Regions from separate parts of the Pantoea sp. KPR_PJ genome, predicted to be linked through region 2. Evidence: predicted binding sites of a transcription regulator. Region 2 holds the regulator's gene; the other holds the start of a gene.

Region 1 (9,462 bases), on a different contig from region 2:
CCAGTTGCGCCAGAGCGTATGTGCAGGGTGTTGACGGTGTTGATTCATAAGGCACCTGTTATTGTGATTATTGCTGCGGGTTTTCCCTGGTGAGGCGCAGCGCAGAGTGCGCGTTAGTTTCCTCACTGCTGTGTTTAAATTCTCTTCAACGATTTAATAAAGCATTATTTATAGGCGCGCTACGACTTTTGCTTAATTTCAGATAATACGGAATGCGCTGGATCTGTTTATCGCTTACCGCCTTCGGTATTTATTTATATATCTTTAAATTCGCCACGCTCTTGTCTGAGGAAATAAATAAAGGAATTCTTAATTTCGCCGTGGTTTATTTAGCGCTCAGGCGATTTTTCTCTTAATGGCAGAGTTATTCGCGTTAATGACGCCGTTAAGCCACGCTGATGTTTTGCCCGGTGGCTGATGGCATAACGGCATTTGTCTACGCTTAAGGAGGGCTTACTGAGAAAAGGAGGCGCTATGTCTGAACAAACCCGTGGACTGCTGGCGGTCGACAAGCAGGGCAACCGCGTACTGTTTCTCGATCCAGAAAGTTTTGTTGTGCAGCGCGAGCTTAATGCTTTTCCGCCGCGCCCACACGAGTTGCTGATGCTGACGCCGTGGCACAAAGCCTATGTGCCCATCTATGGCGACGGTGTGCATGGTGACAATCCGCATCCGGGCCATAAGATCGCGGTGATCGATCTGGCGAAGCGTGAGATCAGCGGCTTTATCGATCTCTCTCCGTTACGTTCGCCACACAGCGGTCAGCTGGGCCGCGACGGTAAAGTCTATCTCTGCTGCGAAAGCAGTGCGGCGGTTGCCGTCATCGATCCGGTCAGCGACCGCGTGGAGAAAATCATTCCCATCCCGTCGCATAATGCCCACCGGCTGACGCTTTCACCCAGCGGGCGCAAGCTGTTTACCGACAATGAAGAGGATGCCAGCATTACCGTGGTGGATTTGTGCGAAGCGGAAGGGCGGGTAATTGATACTATTTTGCTGCCTGGCCCCATCGCCGGCATTGCGGCATCGCCAAAGCACCCCTATCTGGTCGCCAGCGCCGCCGATGCACCGCACCTCTACGTTATCGACCGCCAGAGCCACCGTATTCGCCAGCGGCTGGCGTTGCCCGGGCATCAGCAGCCATGTCAGGTGGTGCGCTTTAGTGCTGACGGCGAGCGGCTGGTGGCAATCGGCGATGAGGAGCCAGTCGTCACGCTGTTCGACGATCTGCTCAATCCGCTTGGCGATATTGCCGTTGGCAATAAACCCATGGATGGCTGTTTCAGCGAGGATAACCAGCAGTTGCTGATTGCCAATGAAGGCGACGGCACGCTAAGCGTGATCGATCTGACTCAGGGAACCGTTATCGCGACACCGCGCGTTGGCACCGGCTGTGAAGTACTGAGCTTTTTTAGTCTGCTCAGATAAAAGGGCGGTGGTAAATTGCCGAGCTCCAGTGACGGCTGCTGGCATGTTTTTCCGCCTGCCAGCCGCGCTTGCGTAGTTCACGCGCAATCATTTTATTCATCAGACCGTGGCCCAGCAGCAGCACCGTTCCCTGTTCTGACAGCGCAATCAGCTTGTCAGCGGCGCGGGCGGCACGCTTTCGCGCACAGAGTAGCGATTCACTTTCTCCTGCGTAGCCGCACAGCCACAGCATGCGCAGCGCGGTTAACCAGAGAAGCGTCGGCAGTTCAAGGCGCGGCGAGGTCACCAGCGGAAGAGAAACTTCGCTGAACAGCGCATCCACCTCTACCGGATGCAGACCCAGACGCGCCAGCGACGAGCGCGCACGCGGAAGTGGGCTGCACACCACCACCGAGGCCTGGCGCGCAATAGTGATGCTGCGTTCGGGCGGCGTATCGCACACCAGCGCCATATCATAAGCTTCGCACCAGTCTGCCAGAGCCTGCGCATTAAGGCGGCCTGCCATCCGGTGTTCCGGCTTTCCGTGTCTCATCAGGATAATGGTCATAGGGCTCCCGCTTAGCTTCCTTAAGCCTAATGCAAAGCCGCCTGATGTTGAAATTTAGCCACCGGCAGGCAAAAAATCACGGCCCGTCATCAGAAGATCATGATATCAGGCGAGACTATTGCCTGCCCACATCACACAGGTTGCCTGAGGGTAATATTAAGAGAAAATGTTATGTACCAAATGAAACCAATTCTTTTTGGTTGAGTTTTATTTATTTAAGTTAATGATTTTATTATTTTAAATGGGTTTTTACGGGGTTTGTTGTATGAGGATGTCGATCTTCAAGGCTAAATTTACTTGATTTATCTACGCGCGTAGATAGACTGGTGGTCAGTGATTACTCGCGGTGGACGATGCGAGAATGGCTTACAGGTTGAGTCTTTGCCTGTTTAACGCGACCGGTGCTTAACATCGGCAGAGAGCAGCAGAGATACAAAGATCCTGACACCAGGGAAACCTTTACTGACTGCAATAAAAGTTAGCCAACTGACCATCGCCACCCGGGGGATCCTGAGTTGCATCAGGGAATCGTCCCACGGAAGGGCGTTATCGATCGCTGAAACAGGGAAAGAGTATGACCGCTCCACATGCTGACGGAAATGCACCGTCGTCTTTACATTCTGCCGCCGACGAGCGGCTTGCTACCTCTTCTGGCCGCCGTGATTTCTGGCGCGCAACCTTATCCTGCTGGCTTGGCACTGCTATGGAGTACGCGGACTTCGCGCTCTATGGCCTGGCGGCGGGCATTATCTTTGGTGACGTTTTCTTTCCACAGGCAACGCCTGCCATGGCGCTGTTATCGAGCTTTGCTACCTGGTCGGTGGGATTTATCGCCCGCCCGATCGGCGCAGTGCTGTTTGGCTGGATTGGCGATCGTAAAGGGCGAAAGGTGGTGATGGTGATCACCATCATTCTGATGGGGGCTTCCACGACCTTGATCGGGCTTATCCCCAGCTATGCCACGATTGGCCTCTGGGCACCCGCCTGTCTGGTGCTGCTGCGCTTTACCCAGGGGTTGGGTGCCGGGGCAGAGCTGTCGGGCGGTACCGTCATGCTGGGCGAATATGCGCCGGTCGAGCGGCGCGGGCTGGTCTCATCGGTGATTGCTTTGGGTTCCAACAGCGGCACGCTGCTGGCCTCGCTGGTCTGGCTGGCGGTAGTGCAGATGGATCAACAGAGCCTGCTGGCCTGGGGGTGGCGTATTCCTTTTCTCAGCAGCGTACTGATTGCGCTGGCGGCCCTGTGGATCCGCCGCCATCTGCGCGAAACCCCTGTCTTTGAACGCAGAAAGCAGGAGCTTGAAGCAGAGCGCGCCGCTGTTTACACCGCGCAGCCCGACGTTGACAGGCGTGGGTTCTGGCCGCGCACGCGTGCATTCTGGACGCTGGTGGGACTGCGTATTGGTGAGAACGGCCCCTCGTATCTGGCGCAGGGCTTTATGGTGGGCTACGTAGCGAAAGTGCTGATGGTCGACAAGTCAGTGCCGACGACAGCCGTATTTATCGCCTCGGTGCTGGGTTTCGCCATTATCCCGCTGGCAGGCTGGCTCTCCGATCGGTTTGGTCGTCGTATTACCTACCGTGGGTTTTGTCTGTTGCTGATGCTCTATGCCTGGCCCGCCTTTTCGCTGCTCGACAGCCGGGAACCCGCGATTGTGATTCCGGTCATCGTTGTGGGAATGGCGCTGGCGTCGCTCGGCATCTACGGCGTACAGGCTGCCTGGGGCGTAGAGATGTTTGGCGTCAGACATCGTTATACCAAGATGGCCGTTGCCAAAGAGTTGGGGTCGATTCTGTCGGGCGGCACGGCACCGCTGCTGGCGGCTGCAATGCTTTCGTGGAGCGGGCACTGGTGGCCGATCGCGATTTACTTTGCCGCCATGGCCGCTATCGGTTTCTTTACCACGTTTGTTGCGCCAGAAACGCGAGGGCGCGATCTCAATTTACCGGAAGACGCCATTTAGTACGGCACTCGCCGTCGCACACAACCGAACAGGCCGTGATGATTCACGGCCTGTCGTGTTTAGATCAGGAGCGAAAAGGTTGAAACAGCCGCCAGGCAAAGTTACGCGCAGCGACGTAGCGAAAATTGCAGGCACATCGGTTGCGGTGGTCAGCTACGTCATCAATAACGGCCCGCGCCCGGTAGCGGAAAGCACGCGGCAGCGCGTGCTGGATGCTATTCAGCTGACCGGCTATCGCCCGAACGGAGTGGCGCGCGCGCTGGCATCAGGCAGCACCAAAACCTATGGCCTGATTGTGCCGAATATCAGTAACCCTTTTGTCGCGTCCATGGCCCATGTGCTGCTACAGGAATCGCTGGATCATGGCCACGTTATGCTGCTTGGGGACGCAGGCGATGACCGTCAGCGTGAGCTGGAGCTGATCCATGGTCTGCTGAACCGCCAGGTAGACGGCCTGTTTTACAACAGCGTCGATCGCCATCCCTACATTGACGTCATTCAGGCCAGCGGCACCCCCTTTGTGATGCTGGATCGTGTCGAGCCGCAGCCTGGCGTCTGTATGCTGCGCGTTGATGAACGACAGGCGGCATTTCAGGTGACCTCCCATCTACTGAGCCATGGATACCAGCAGGCTGGCATGATTCGTGGTCCGCTGGAGATGATGAACGCGCAGGATCGCGTTCAGGGCTGGCGCGACGCGATGATGGCACACAAGGTGCCAGTCGATGAGTCGCTGATCTTTGCGGCCAGCTACACGCGGCAGGGCGGCTATGAAGCGGCGCAGCGCATGCTGGCAGGTCCGGGCGTACCGCGAGCGCTGTTTGCCAGTAACGAAGGTCAGGCGCTTGGCTGCCTGCGCGCCTTCGCCGAACAGGGCATTCGCGTGCCGCACGATGTCGCGCTGGTCTGTTTTAACGGCACCGAACAGTCAGCCTTTACCGTTCCGACGCTGACCTCTGTGCGCCAGCCGCTGCGGGAGATGGCACGCAGCGCGATTAGCATGCTGCAAAACTGGGATGGCGAGGCGAAAATTCAGGAATTTCCACACTACCTTGAAACAGGCGAATCCTGCGGCTGCCTGCCGCAAACAGGGAACAAGACGATATTAAAATGAAAAGAGTGATTATTGACTGCGATCCGGGTAATGGTATCGCCGGGGCCAATACGGATGATGGACTGGCCATTGCCCTGGCGCTGGCCTCACCGGCCCTGTCGGTGGAGCTGATCACCACAGTGGCGGGAAATACCCCAAGCGAAACGGGCGCGCAGGTGGCGAAGGATCTGCTGATGCGTCTTAATTCGTCGGTTCCGGTGGTGCAGGGCGCAACGCAGGCGTTGAAAGAAGATCCGGCGCCCTGGCGTGCGGCGCTCGATAATCGCGTGCAGCCTGACATGAAGGCGCTGTGGCAAGGCGTGCGTGCACCTGCTCCCGTCGCGGCAGATGGTGATGATGCGGCTGGCGCAATAGGCGAGCTGATTTGCAATAACCCGGGCCAGATTACGCTGGTGGCGATTGGCCCGCTGACCAACATCGCTGCCGCGCTACAACGCTATCCGGCAATGGCAGAAGCGGTAGCAGAGATTGTTATCATGGGCGGTGTTTTTGCGCTGGATGATTACATCAAGGACACCAATTTTGGACTCGATCCCGAAGCGGCGCATCAGGTGCTGCACAGTGGCGCGGCCATCACGCTGGTGCCAATGGATGTCACCACGCAGACGCTGCTTACCCATCAGGATCTGACGCGGATTACTACCAGCGATCACCCGCTGTCGCTCTTTGTGCGTGATACGCTGCGCCCGTGGATCGACTATTCGATTCGCACCCGTCGTCTGCCGGGTAGCTGGATCCATGACGTGCTGGTGGTCGCCTGGTTACTGAACCAGCGCGTGGCAAACGGCACCGACTATCGGGTCGATATTGAGCTACGCCCCGGGGCCACGCGCGGCAAAAGCTGGCGCTACCGCAATCCGCTGCGTATCGACGTCGGCATTCCTGCGAATACGGGGGCGCTGGTGCATGTGCTGCATCATGTCGATAACGCTTTGCTGCTGTCGATTATTGAAGATGCACTGACGCAGCTCTCTCGCTGAATCGCCTTTACCCCGCGCGGCATGTCACAGCGCTTCGCACACGTCTACCCATTCTGCCTGCGTCAGCTCCGCCATGCGCGCTGGCGTAATACGCACGGCACTGTGGGTTGCACCGGCTGCGGGCAAGACCTCATCAAACTGACGCAGTGATTGATCGCAGTAAACCTTGAGCGGATTCTCCAGACCAAACGGGCAGACGCCGCCGACCGGATGACCCGTCCAGTTCACAACCTCATCCACGCTCAGCATACGTGCTTTCGCGCCCAGTGCGGCTTTCAGCTTGCGGTTATCCAGCCGCGCATCGCCGCGCGTCACGATCAGCACCACCTCATCTTTGACTTTCAGTGACAGGGTTTTAGCAATCTGTCCGGGCGTAACGCCGTGAACGCGCGCAGCCATTTCAACGGTAGCTGTGCTTTGCGACATCTCAATAATGTCGATTTCAGGGGCATGCTCGGCGAAAAACTGCCGTACCGACTCCAGGCTCATCTCTTTCTCCATGCAGATCGAAGGCGTAAAAGCTGCCACAAGGTGGAAAAAGTGTAAACGGGAGAAAGGCGAAAATCGCGTTGCCGGGCGCGTTTACAGGCTCAGCGTGCAGTTGCCGCAGCGCTCAACGTCAGGAATGCGATAGCGCTGACAGCAGCTACGCCTGACCATTTCGCCGTCGCGCGGCAGCATAGTGCGGTAAAGGGGGTTATCACTGCCGTCCAGGAGACGACGGGTGAAAAAAAGCGCCTGTTCAAGTTGCAGGATGGTCGCTTCATCCAGCAATGTCCTGAGTTCACCGAGGAACCAGTAAAACGAGAAGCCCATATTGTTCCAGATGAGCCGGGCGTTAATGCCGCCGTGCTGCGTGATGGCGTTTACTGCGGGGATCAGATGTTGCTGAATCAGGCGGTCAATGCGCTGTGGGGCATTGAGGTAGCGCGCCTCCTCATCTTCCCTGGCATTGATCCAGAAGGCGCAGGGATAACCCTGCTCGTGAAACTGAACGTGAATATGCTGGGGTGAACAGTCGAGCGCGCGTGATTCAGCCAGCAGCGCCAGCATCAGCGGCGGCAGCAGCAGGCCAAAATACCATTGTGCCCAGAGTGACTGTACCGGCTTTGCTTCCTGCACGGCGTCAGGGTGCTGTCGATAGAGGTAGTCAGCGTAGCGCTGCGCCAGCACCGGGAAGTGTGCTGACTGTGACCAGTCGGCCAGCGTAAGGGTATCTGACGGCACCTCTTCACTAAAATGAAAGGTCTCCAGCATGGAACTGCGCTGCTCACGAATTAAATCGCGCAGGGCGCATGCCAGTGAACGATCGCCCTGCATAAAGATCGGCCGACTGTGCTGAAAGTGTTGAGGTTGCTGCCTGATAATTGACATGCTGAATAACGTGCCCGCAAATCAGAGAAGAAAGAATGATAATCGTTCTTAGTCCCATTCACAAGCGGGTCGGTGAGGTTGCTGCGCGAAAAAACAGCGCAGCGGCAGAGTGAGGAGGTCCGGTCTGTTTTCCTGAAAAGAGGGGCGGCGACAGGAAGCAGATGCGGTTTATCGCCGGAGCGCTGATGATCAGACTACAGCGCTTCGCTACTGACTGGCACGATCTTGGGTAAATCTTCCCAGGCAAGAATAGTATTGCGCCCCTGATTTTTAGCTACGTAGAGCGCACGATCGGCATTGGCAACGGCCTGATCAAATTCATCATCAAAGATGGGCGCAATACCCGCGCTGATGGTGACGTGCGTTGAAACCTTCTCGTTGAACCGGTGAGGGATCTCCAGGTCGACAACGTACTGGCGAATACGCTCTGCCAGCTTCATGGCAATTGAGGCATTCACATTGGTCATAAGGACCAGGAATTCTTCGCCGCCGTAGCGCACAACGACATCGCGCGAGCGCACCGCATCACGAATGGCTACTGATACGCGCGCCAGCGCCTGGTCGCCCATTGCATGGCCGTAGTTATCGTTGTAGGCCTTGAAATGGTCAATATCCAGAAGCAGAACAAAGTGGCTGCCGGCGTGGTTTTCCAGAATATTATCCAGCCGGTTTTTCAGGCCGCGTCGGTTATAGAGACCGGTCAGGGGGTCGAGCATGCTGAGATCGCTAAAAGTCTCTTTCTCCTCATACAGCTGACGCATCAGGCGGCGGGTAAAATGATCCACACGTCGGCGCATCAGATGTTGCAGAGAAAAACCAATCAGCGGCAGGGAAAGAGTCAGCAGCAGCATTGTCAAATGCTGGCCATTATCCAGCAGCAAGACGGTTACCACCGGCGGGGTGATATGCAGGCAGAAGGCCGTCAGATAATCGCTCAGCGCAATGGCGCTGATAAAAAAAACGCTCAGCAGGCTGATAATCAGAAAATGATTGTCGAAAAGAAAAACCTGATGATAACGGTGGTAAATATGCCACGCCCACAGGGCACCAAGCAGTAGCGCAACAGCATTTAATAAAGGGAATTTCGCTTTCGGCCTGATGAAACACGCAAATAACGTCAGGGTGCTTAAGAAAGTAATAGTGACAACTGGCGCAGATAATTCCGTTTGGGGACAATCTGTAAAAGGAATCAGGCAGAAAAGAGAAACGGCGACATTTAAAAACAGAAATAGCATCAGCGAGAGCCGATATTTACTGTGTTTCAGTTCATCGTAAGATTGTAATTTCATTATTGATACTCGAAACGGCCCTGAAATATCAAAGCGCATTCCGGCGAAAATAAGCACTTCTGCCGGACAATGAGCAAATCAGCTGTGTTATGAAAGGTGTTATCGGCCGCAATCTAGCATTTTACAACTGGTCTGTCATCTTCCGGTCCCGCCAGGAAAAAAACAGGCTGCAAGATGAGATTTGTTATCATATGATAATGAGAGTGATTATCATATGAGGGCGACGTAATGGTACTGGCGATGCTTGCCGCCTGCGGCTTGTGGGGAATCAGCTGGGTGATGGGAAAAAGGCTGGATAGCGCATGGGGCGTACTGCTGCCCTGTGCAGCGATGCCGTGCTTTGCGCTGTGGGAGCCGAGTTTCAGCCAGTGGCGTATCGTGATGATAATTACGCTGCTGTTAACGGTGGTAATGCTGTTTCATCGGCGACTGCGTCACTATTTACTGCTGCCTTCCTGCCTCGCATTAGCGGGCGGCTTAGCGGCCATTTCAGTGAATTTTCATGCGATATAAAACAAGAGAGATACATGAGGGGGACGGTCAGGGGATGACAACTCTGGTGCGAAGAGAGGGACTTGAACCCTCACGTCCGTTAAGACACTAACACCTGAAGCTAGCGCGTCTACCAATTCCGCCACCTTCGCATTGGAGTTATCTTTTCATGTCGCCGCATTGGTGCGAAGAGAGGGACTTGAACCCTCACGTCCGTAAGAACACTAACACCTGAAGCTAGCGCGTCTACCAATTCCGCCACCTTCGCGCAGTGC
Region 2 (9,462 bases):
GAACTGATTGAACAAATGCTGCTGGCGCAACTCAAACTGGACTGAATCGCGCAAAGCGCACGCAGAAGCAAATGTAGCGGCTTTTCAAGTTCCGCCCTTTTGCCCGCTCTGCTATCATTCGCTTAATTGTGCGCACCGCGCATGCATCTCATTATCAGGATTTAAGAGGTTATTTACCCCATGGCAATCGTAGGCATCTTCTTTGGCAGCGATACCGGCAACACCGAAAACATTGCAAAAATGATCCAGAAACAGCTGGGTAAAGACGTTGCGGAAGTTCATGACATTGCCAAAAGCACGAAAGAAGATCTGGAAGCATTCGACATTTTGCTGCTGGGCATTCCGACCTGGTACTATGGTGAAGCGCAGTGCGACTGGGATGACTTCTTCCCGACGCTGGAAGAGATTGATTTCAACGGCAAGCTGGTGGCCCTTTTTGGCTGCGGCGACCAGGAAGATTATGCCGAATATTTCTGCGACGCGATGGGCACTATCCGCGATATCATCGAGCCAAACGGCGCGGTTATCGTGGGGCACTGGCCGACCGAAGGCTATCATTTCGAAGCATCTAAAGGCCTGGCCGACGATAAACACTTCCTCGGTTTAGCGATCGACGAAGACCGCCAGCCTGAACTGACCAACGAGCGCGTTGATGCCTGGGTTAAGCAGATTTATGATGAGCTACAGCTGCAGGCCATCATCGAAGCGTAAGTGTCCGCTCCTCAATGTGGGCGCTGGCTCACATTGAGGGAGTGGTTTTTCCTATAGAAATAATAGCTACAGATTTTTAACTTTCATCTGCAATTCTGTACAATACCCACATCGGTTATCTGCTTATTTCTCCCGCGAGGTCAGGAAGTTAGCGAGATGATGACGAACCTCCTGCATTTTTCCACCCGGCGCCGTTATGTTTTCCCTGACAGCCCGTGTTGATTTCAGGCGTTTCCCTCGGTTTTCATTTCAAAGCTTCGCCTCTATAATGAGACGCAAATGAGAATAGACACCGAACGACATTCAAGGCAAGGCGCCTCAAGTAACCAGCAAAGTAACAGGACAATATCCGCATGACTGACAACAATACCGCATTAAAGAAGGCTGGCCTGAAAGTCACGCTGCCCAGACTCAAAATTCTGGAAGTGCTTCAGGAACCTCAGTGCCATCACGTCAGCGCGGAAGATCTGTATAAACGCCTGATTGATATGGGCGAAGAGATTGGTCTGGCTACCGTTTATCGTGTTCTTAATCAGTTTGATGATGCAGGCATCGTAACGCGTCACAACTTTGAAGGCGGGAAATCGGTTTTCGAACTGACCCAGCAGCATCATCACGATCACCTGATCTGCCTTGACTGCGGCAAAGTTATCGAATTTAGCGACGAGTCTATCGAAACGCGCCAGCGTGATATCGCTACCCGTCACGGTATTAAGCTGACTAACCACAGCCTTTACCTCTACGGTCACTGCGCGCTGGGCGATTGCCGCGAAGACGAAACGCTCCACGATCAGTAAAAACAGTGTGCTATGCAGTAATGCTAAAAGCCGGTACAGATACCGGCTTTTTTTATGGCTGTCAGGCGACGAGGGTTTCGTGCAGATAGCGCCAGCGAGGGATGGACGTACTGCAATCCAGGATAGCCAGTGAAATGCGCGTCTGATCCTGACCGTTCATCATTTGCAGTTCGCGATACTGAATGGTGATTTCATTCTTCTGCTGGGAAATAACAGCGTGCTCGCTGGTGGCAATACGCATTCCTTCACGCTTCCCCTGCAGCTGACGAAAGAGATCTTCAGTCTGGTTGAAATCAAGCAGTTTGCCCTGCGGCGTCACCATGCGGAAATCGGGGTGAAAATGCGAGAGGAGTAAATGGAAACTGTCATCTTCACCTGACGGCTGATTAAAGATACGTTCGATTAACTGATGCAAAACTACTACGCTGTGTCTTGCTTCCTGAGCGAGAGCTGTCATTTTATTTCCTTGTTATGCCCGCATAGCCTTTTTAAGAGCGAATAGCCTACCTCAAAATAACAAATTCACATCTGGAAATTGATTAAATTTAATTAACTCAGACAACTCTCAATGTGGTCCGACAAGTTAATATTATCCTCTGAAGAATAAAAACGTGTATAAGCGCAGATAACAGCCATAAAAAAGGGCGATTGCTCGCCCTGTTGTCATAAAGTGATGCGGTTAATGCAAAAATTTAATCGCCGATTTTTGCCCAGGTATCACGTAGTCCAACGGTGCGGTTAAACACCAGATGATTTGGACGAGAGTAGTGGCTGTCAGCGCAGAAGTAGCCTTCGCGTTCAAACTGATAAGGCGCTTCCGGCATGGCATTTTGCACGCCAGGCTCAACAAATCCCTGGCGGATCTCCAGCGAGCCGGGATTGATGGTCGTCAGAAAATCGTCTGCTGCGCCCGGATTCGGCACGCTGAACAGGCGATCGTAAAGGCGGAATTCTGCTGGCAGCGCATGGTCGGCTGAAACCCAGTGGATAACGCCTTTGACCTTGCGGCCGTCAGCGGGATCTTTGCTCAGGGTATCAACATCGCAGGTGCAGTAGATGCAGGTGATATTACCCGCTTCATCTTTCGCCACGCGTTCAGCGCGAATCACGTAGGCGTTACGCAAACGCACCTCTTTGCCCAGCACCAGTCGCTTGTACTGCTTGTTGGCTTCCTCACGGAAGTCGGCACGATCGATCCAGACTTCGCGACCAAACGGCACATCACGCGTGCCCATCTCCGGCTTGTTGGGGTGGTTTGGCATAGTGATGGTTTCATGATGGCCTGCTGGCAGGTTCTCAATCACCACCTTCAGCGGATCCAGCACGGCCATGGCACGCGGCGCGTTTTCGTTCAGATCGTCACGGATGCAGGACTCCAGCGACGCCATCTCAACCACGTTATCCTGTTTGGTTACGCCAATGCGGCGACAGAATTCACGAATAGAGGCTGCAGTATAGCCGCGACGGCGCAGGCCAGACACGGTCAGCATGCGTGGGTCATCCCAGCCTTCCACCACTTTTTCGCTCACCAGCTGCGTCAGCTTGCGCTTCGACATCACCGCGTATTCGAGGTTAAGGCGTGAAAACTCATACTGGCGCGGGTGTACCGGGATGGTAATGTTATCCAGCACCCAGTCATACAGGCGACGGTTATCCTGGAACTCCAGCGTGCAGAGCGAGTGAGTAATGTTTTCCAGCGCATCGGAGATGCAGTGGGTAAAATCGTACATCGGATAGATGCACCACTTGTTACCGGTCTGGTGATGTTCGGCAAACTTAATGCGATAGAGCACCGGGTCGCGCATCACGATGAAGCTGGACGCCATATCGATTTTTGCACGCAAACAGGCTTTGCCTTCAGCAAACTCACCGTTACGCATTTTTTCGAACAGCGCCAGGTTCTCTTCCACGCTGCGATCGCGATAGGGGCTGTTTTTACCCGGCGCGGTCAGCGTACCGCGATATTCGCGGATCTCTTCCGGCGTCAGTTCATCAACATAGGCCAGGCCTTTATTGATCAATTCAACCGCATAGAGATAAAGCTGATCGAAGTAATCTGAGGAATAACGAACGTTGCCACTCCACTCAAAGCCCAGCCATTGCACGTCGCGCTTGATGGATTCAACGAATTCCATGTCCTCTTTAACCGGGTTGGTATCGTCGAAACGCAGGTTGCACTGCCCCTGATAATCCTGAGCAATGCCGAAGTTCAGGCAGATGGATTTAGCATGGCCAATATGCAGGTAACCATTGGGCTCCGGCGGAAAACGGGTGTGCACGCTGTTGTGCTTGCCGCTCGCCAAATCTTCGTCAATGATCTGACGAATAAAGTTAGTTGGGCGGGCTTCAGCCTCACTCATCTCTCAATCCTCAATACGTATAGCGGGTGATTTGTACCACGAAGTAACGGAGTATGATCCACAAAGCGTCGAAGGGAAACAACCGGTTTGTTAAGGCGATAAAACGAAAAAGGCAGGAATCGCTTCCTGCCTGCTTTATTTTACACCGTGATAACGAAAGCCTCAGGCTTTTACCTCATAGAGCGGCGTTTCACCCGCTACAACCGAACCCGTTGCCAGCAGCGTAAGTCCGGCAAAGTCTTCACTGTTACTGACCACCACCGGGCTTATCATTGAGCGCGCACTGGCGTTCAGGTAATCGAGATCCATCTCCAGTACCGGCTCTCCGGCCGCAACGGTTGCGCCCTCCTCCGCCAGGCGGGTAAAGCCTTTGCCTTCCAGCGCCACGGTATCCAGCCCCATGTGCACCACAATCTCGACGCCGTTGCTGGTTTCCAGACAGAAGGCGTGATTCGTGGCAAAGATTTTTACCAGCGTACCCGCTATCGGCGCGACCACGGTTTTTCCGGTCGGCTTGATCGCCAGCCCCTCGCCCACCGCTTTGCTGGCGAAAGCTTCGTCAGGCACGCTCTCCAGCGCAACCACGTCACCGCTTACGGGTGCCACCAGCGTGGCGATCGCGCGTTTTTCGCTGTTGAGCACCGCCTGTGGTTTAGCCACAGGCGCAGCCGGTGCTGCCGTGGCACCACCCGCCGACGCGACAGGTCCTTTTGTTAAAACCTTTTTCATCGCCGACGCGATGCTCTCAGCCTGCGTGCCCACAATCACCTGCACGCTCTGTTTGTTAAGACGAATCACGCCTGAGGCGCCCAGACGTTTAGCGACCGACTCATTCACCTGCCCTGCATCTTTGACGTTAAGACGCAGACGGGTAATACAGGCGTCAATGCCGGTTAAATTGTCTGAGCCTCCTACGGCCCCAATATAACGCCGTGCCAGCGACTCTGTTTCGCTCTCGCCATCGCTGGTTTTATCGACATTGACGTCATATCCGTCGCTCTCATCCCCTGCCACCGCCAGCTCACGGCCCGGCGTCATCAGATTAAATTTCTGGATGGTAAAGCGAAATATCACATAGTAGAGCGCAAAGAACACGATGCCCTGCGGGATAAGCATCCACCAGTGTGTGGCCAGCGGGTTACGGCTCGACAGGACCATATCCACCAGCCCCGCACTGAAGCCGAAACCGGCAATCCACTGCATGCTGGCCGCGATAAAGACAGAGATACCCGTCAGCACGGCGTGAATCACATAAAGCACCGGTGCCACAAACATAAAGGAGAATTCCAGCGGCTCTGTAATCCCGGTGAAGAAAGCCGCAAATGCCGCAGCCAGCATGATGCCGCCCACTTTGGCACGGTTTTCCGGGCGGGCGCAGTGGTAAATGGCCAGTGCTGCGCCAGGCAGACCGAACATCATAATGGGGAAGAAGCCTGCCTGATAACGGCCAGTAATGCCCACAATGCCAGTGCCGTTAGCGATAGACTGCGCACCGCCAAGGAATTTAGGAATGTCGTTGATGCCCGCCACGTCAAACCAGAATACGGAGTTGAGCGCATGGTGCAGGCCAACCGGGATCAGCAGGCGGTTAAAGAAGGCGTAAATGCCCGCCCCGACAGAGCCCAGTTTCTGAATGTGTTCGCCAAAGTTAACCAGACCGTTAAAGATCACCGGCCAGACATACATCAGAATAAAGGCCACGATAATCATCAGAAAGGAGACGAGGATCGGAACAAGGCGTCGCCCGCTGAAGAAAGAGAGTGCCTTAGGCAGTTCAACATGGCTAAAGCGGTTATACACCTCAGCCGACAGGATACCGACCATAATGCCGACAAACTGGTTTTCAATTTTACCGAAGGCGGCGGGCACCTGATCAACCGGGATCTTCTGGATCATTGCCACCGCCGCTGGCGAGCAGAGCGTGGTGACCACCAGATAGCCGACAAAGCCGCTCAAGGCGGCTGCACCGTCTTTGTCTTTGGACAGGCCATAGGCGACGCCAATCGCGAACAGCACTGACATGTGTTCGATGATGGCTGCCCCTGACTTGATAAGCAGCGCCGCCAGCGCATTGCTTGCGCCCCACGCATTGGGATCGAGCCAGTAGCCGACCCCCATTAATATCGCTGCCGCTGGCAGGGTTGCAACCGGCACCATGAGCGCGCGGCCAACTTTTTGTAAGTAACCTAACATTTGCCCTTTCCCCCTATGAGACTGGCTTGTCGCCCTGCTGCCGCTTGCTTATTTTTGTCAGCCGCAGGGGTTTGAATGACACTACACTTCACGTTGCGCAGTGTAATGACAAATTAATTCGCCTCGCAAATTAAAAGCGTCTCTTCTGTGATACTTCTCACCAAAAAGCACTATTTTTAGCCGAGGCGTATGGCGATTGCTTGCCACTTATTTTAAGATGCAAAATATCAGGATGCAGTGTTGCCTAAGAACGTGTTTTAACCCGCCCTGCCAAGGGTGGCCACAAAGCGCACTGCATCACCCCTTTTCTTTTCTCAGAATGAGGTGAACTATGCGACTTATTCCTCTGGCTACCCCAACCCAGGTGGGCAAGTGGGCAGCCCGTCATATCGTCAATCGCATCAACGCTTTTAACCCTACAGCGGATCGCCCCTTTGTTTTAGGGTTGCCAACCGGAGGGACTCCGCTGGAGGCTTATAAGCATCTTATCGAGATGCACAAAGCGGGCCAGGTCAGCTTTAAGCACGTTGTCACTTTTAACATGGATGAGTATGTTGGCCTGCCGAAAGAGCACCCGGAAAGCTATCACAGCTTTATGTACCGAAACTTTTTTGATCATGTTGATATTCAACCAGAAAACATCAACCTTCTGAATGGTAATGCTGCCGATATTGACGCAGAATGTCGCCAGTATGAAGAAAAGATTCGCGCGCTGGGCAAAATTCATCTGTTTATGGGCGGCGTCGGTAACGATGGCCATATTGCCTTCAACGAACCCGCCTCTTCGCTGGCATCCCGCACCCGCATTAAAACACTGACGCACGATACGCGCGTGGCGAACTCCCGTTTTTTCAATGGCGATGTCGATCAGGTGCCAAAATATGCGCTGACTGTCGGGGTAGGCACGCTGCTTGATGCCGAAGAAGTGATGATTCTGGTGACGGGTCATGTTAAAGCGCAGGCGCTTCAGGCGGCGGTTGAAGGCAACGTTAACCATATGTGGACCATTAGTTGCCTGCAGCTGCATGCCAAATCGGTAGTGGTCTGCGATGAGCCCGCTACGATGGAACTGAAAGTGAAAACCGTCAAATATTTCCGCGAAATGGAAGCGGAAAATATGAAGGGTGTGTAAGACAATGTTGTAAATGCTCGCCATGATGTTCTGGCGGGCTTAGCCGGGAGAATGACAATGTACGCATTAGTAAACGGCCGTATTTATACCGGCCATGAAGTTCTGGATAACCATGCGGTGGTTATCAATGACGGGCGCATTGCACGCGTCTGTCCACGCGACGCGCTGCCTGCTGATATGACGCTAAACGATGTTTCAGGCGCGCTGATTGCTCCCGGCTTTATCGATTTACAACTGAATGGCTGTGGTGGCGTGCAGTTTAACGATGATATTGATGCGCTAAGCGTGGAAACGCTGGAGATTATGCAGCGCGCCAATGAAAAATCGGGCTGTACCAGCTTTCTTCCAACATTGATTACCAGCAGCGATGCACTGATGAAACGCGCCATTGAGACGATGCGCAGCTACAAGCTGAAACATCAGCATCAGGCGCTGGGTCTGCACCTGGAGGGGCCGTGGCTCAACAAAGCGAAAAAAGGCACGCATAACCCTGACCTGATTCGCCTGCCCGACCCGGCGCTGGTGCGCTACCTGTGCGACAACGCCGATGTGATTACCAAGGTCACGCTGGCACCGGAAAACGCCGGCGATGAGGTAATCCGTCAGCTGACGCAGGCGGGCATCATTGTCTCTGCGGGCCATTCCAGCGCAACCTATGACGAGGCCAAAGCGGGATTCCGCGCCGGCGTCACCTTCGCAACCCATCTCTATAATGCCATGCCTGCCTTTGCCGGGCGCGAACCGGGCCTAATCGGTGCGTTGTTTGATTCGCCTGATGTATACTGCGGCATCATTGCAGATGGTTTACACGTCCATTACGCTAATGTACGCAATGCGAAACGAATCAAAGGTAACAAACTGGTACTGGTTACCGATGCCACTGCACCGGCAGGTGCTGATATCGATAAATTTATTTTCGCAGGTAAAACAATATACTATCGCAATGGCCTGTGCGTTGATGAAAACGGAACGCTGAGCGGGTCGGCCATCACGATGATTGAATCGGTGCGCAATGCCGTCGAGCATGTTGGTATTGCGCTGGATGAAGCGCTGCGCATGGCGACGCTCTATCCGGCACAGGCAATGGGCGTGGATAAGCAGCTGGGTACGGTTGAAGCAGGAAAAGTCGCCAACCTCACTGTTTTTTCGCGTGACTTCACCATCATTAAGACGTTTGTCAACGGAGACGACGTCCTGAGCGAGTAAGCACTGAATGACCACTGGCGGCCAGACACAAATAGGAAATGTCGATCTTGTCAAGCAACTCAACAGCGCAGCCGTTTATCGGCTAATCGACCAGCAGGGTCCGATTTCACGCATACAGATTGCTGAACTCAGCCAGCTTGCGCCCGCCAGCGTTACCAAAATTACCCGTCAGCTTATTGAGCGCGGCCTGATCAAAGAGGTGGATCAGCAGGCATCCACCGGCGGTCGCCGCGCCATCTCCATCGTGACTGAAACCCGCAACTTCCATACTATTGGCGTCAGGCTTGGGCGCAACGATGCCACGCTGACGCTGTTTGATTTAGGTGGAAAGTCGCTGGCTCAGGAGGATTATGAGCTGCCGGAGCGCACCCAGGAGACGCTGGAGCATGCCCTTTTCGCCGCCATCGGCCGTTTTATCGAGGCCCACCAGCGTAAAATTCGCGAACTGATTGCTATCTCAGTGATCCTGCCTGGCCTGGTGGATCCGGTTAACGGGGTAATCCGCTATATGCCCCACATCGCCGTCAGCCACTGGCCACTGGTCGCTGCGTTACAAAATCGCTTTAACGTCACCAGCTTTGTGGGGCATGACATCCGCAGCCTGGCGCTGGCGGAGCACTACTTTGGTGCAAGCCGCGACTGCGCCGATTCCATTCTGGTGCGGCTCCATCGCGGCACTGGCGCAGGCATCATTGCCAACGGCCATATCTTCCTTGGAAGCAACGGTAACGTGGGTGAAATTGGGCATATCCAGGTCGATCCCCTGGGTGAGCGCTGCCACTGCGGTAACTTTGGCTGTCTGGAAACCATCGCCGCTAATGGCGCGATTGAAAACCGCGTGCGCCATCTGCTCAGCCAGGGTTATCCCAGCATCCTGACGCAGGACGCCTGTCAGATTACGCAGATTTGCAAAGCCGCTAATCAGGGCGATGCGCTGGCCTGCGAAGTGATTGAATATGTTGGACGCTATCTTGGCAAAGCCATTGCCATCGCGATTAACCTGTTCAATCCACAAAAAGTGGTGCTGGCAGGAGAGATCACCGATGCCGAGAAAGCACTTCTT

The links. Region 2 encodes Fur, which represses iron uptake genes when iron is present. Its sites were predicted from a motif close to ATAATAATGAGAACNACTATCAA; they were not measured.
Region 1: a site for Fur is predicted at 7,442-7,464, ahead of fhuF (siderophore-iron reductase FhuF). Genes of this name have one in related genera too.

The regions. Positions count from the first base shown of each region.
Region 1 covers NZ_JABMIK010000004.1:345,934-355,395, forward strand. Annotated here, with positions in the region: gene HP564_RS12140 (glycosyltransferase family 32 protein) at 1-48, opposite strand, end outside; gene HP564_RS12145 (YncE family protein) at 475-1,428, shown strand; gene HP564_RS12150 (histidine phosphatase family protein) at 1,421-1,975, opposite strand; gene HP564_RS12155 (MFS transporter) at 2,550-3,938, shown strand; gene HP564_RS12160 (LacI family DNA-binding transcriptional regulator) at 4,018-5,052, shown strand; gene HP564_RS12165 (nucleoside hydrolase) at 5,049-6,032, shown strand; gene HP564_RS12170 (YbaK/EbsC family protein) at 6,057-6,521, opposite strand; gene fhuF (siderophore-iron reductase FhuF) at 6,615-7,406, opposite strand; gene HP564_RS12180 (GGDEF domain-containing protein) at 7,601-8,695, opposite strand; gene HP564_RS12185 (DUF1435 domain-containing protein) at 8,924-9,208, shown strand; tRNA gene HP564_RS12190 (tRNA-Leu) at 9,253-9,339, opposite strand; tRNA gene HP564_RS12195 (tRNA-Leu) at 9,369-9,455, opposite strand.
Region 2 covers NZ_JABMIK010000003.1:377,230-386,691, reverse strand. Annotated here, with positions in the region: gene ybfE (LexA regulated protein) at 1-45, shown strand, start outside; gene fldA (flavodoxin FldA) at 181-711, shown strand; gene fur (ferric iron uptake transcriptional regulator) at 1,065-1,508, shown strand; gene HP564_RS10350 (hypothetical protein) at 1,570-1,965, opposite strand; gene glnS (glutamine--tRNA ligase) at 2,201-3,868, opposite strand; gene nagE (N-acetylglucosamine-specific PTS transporter subunit IIBC) at 4,031-6,061, opposite strand; gene nagB (glucosamine-6-phosphate deaminase) at 6,393-7,193, shown strand; gene nagA (N-acetylglucosamine-6-phosphate deacetylase) at 7,251-8,399, shown strand; gene HP564_RS10325 (N-acetylglucosamine repressor) at 8,407-9,462, shown strand, end outside.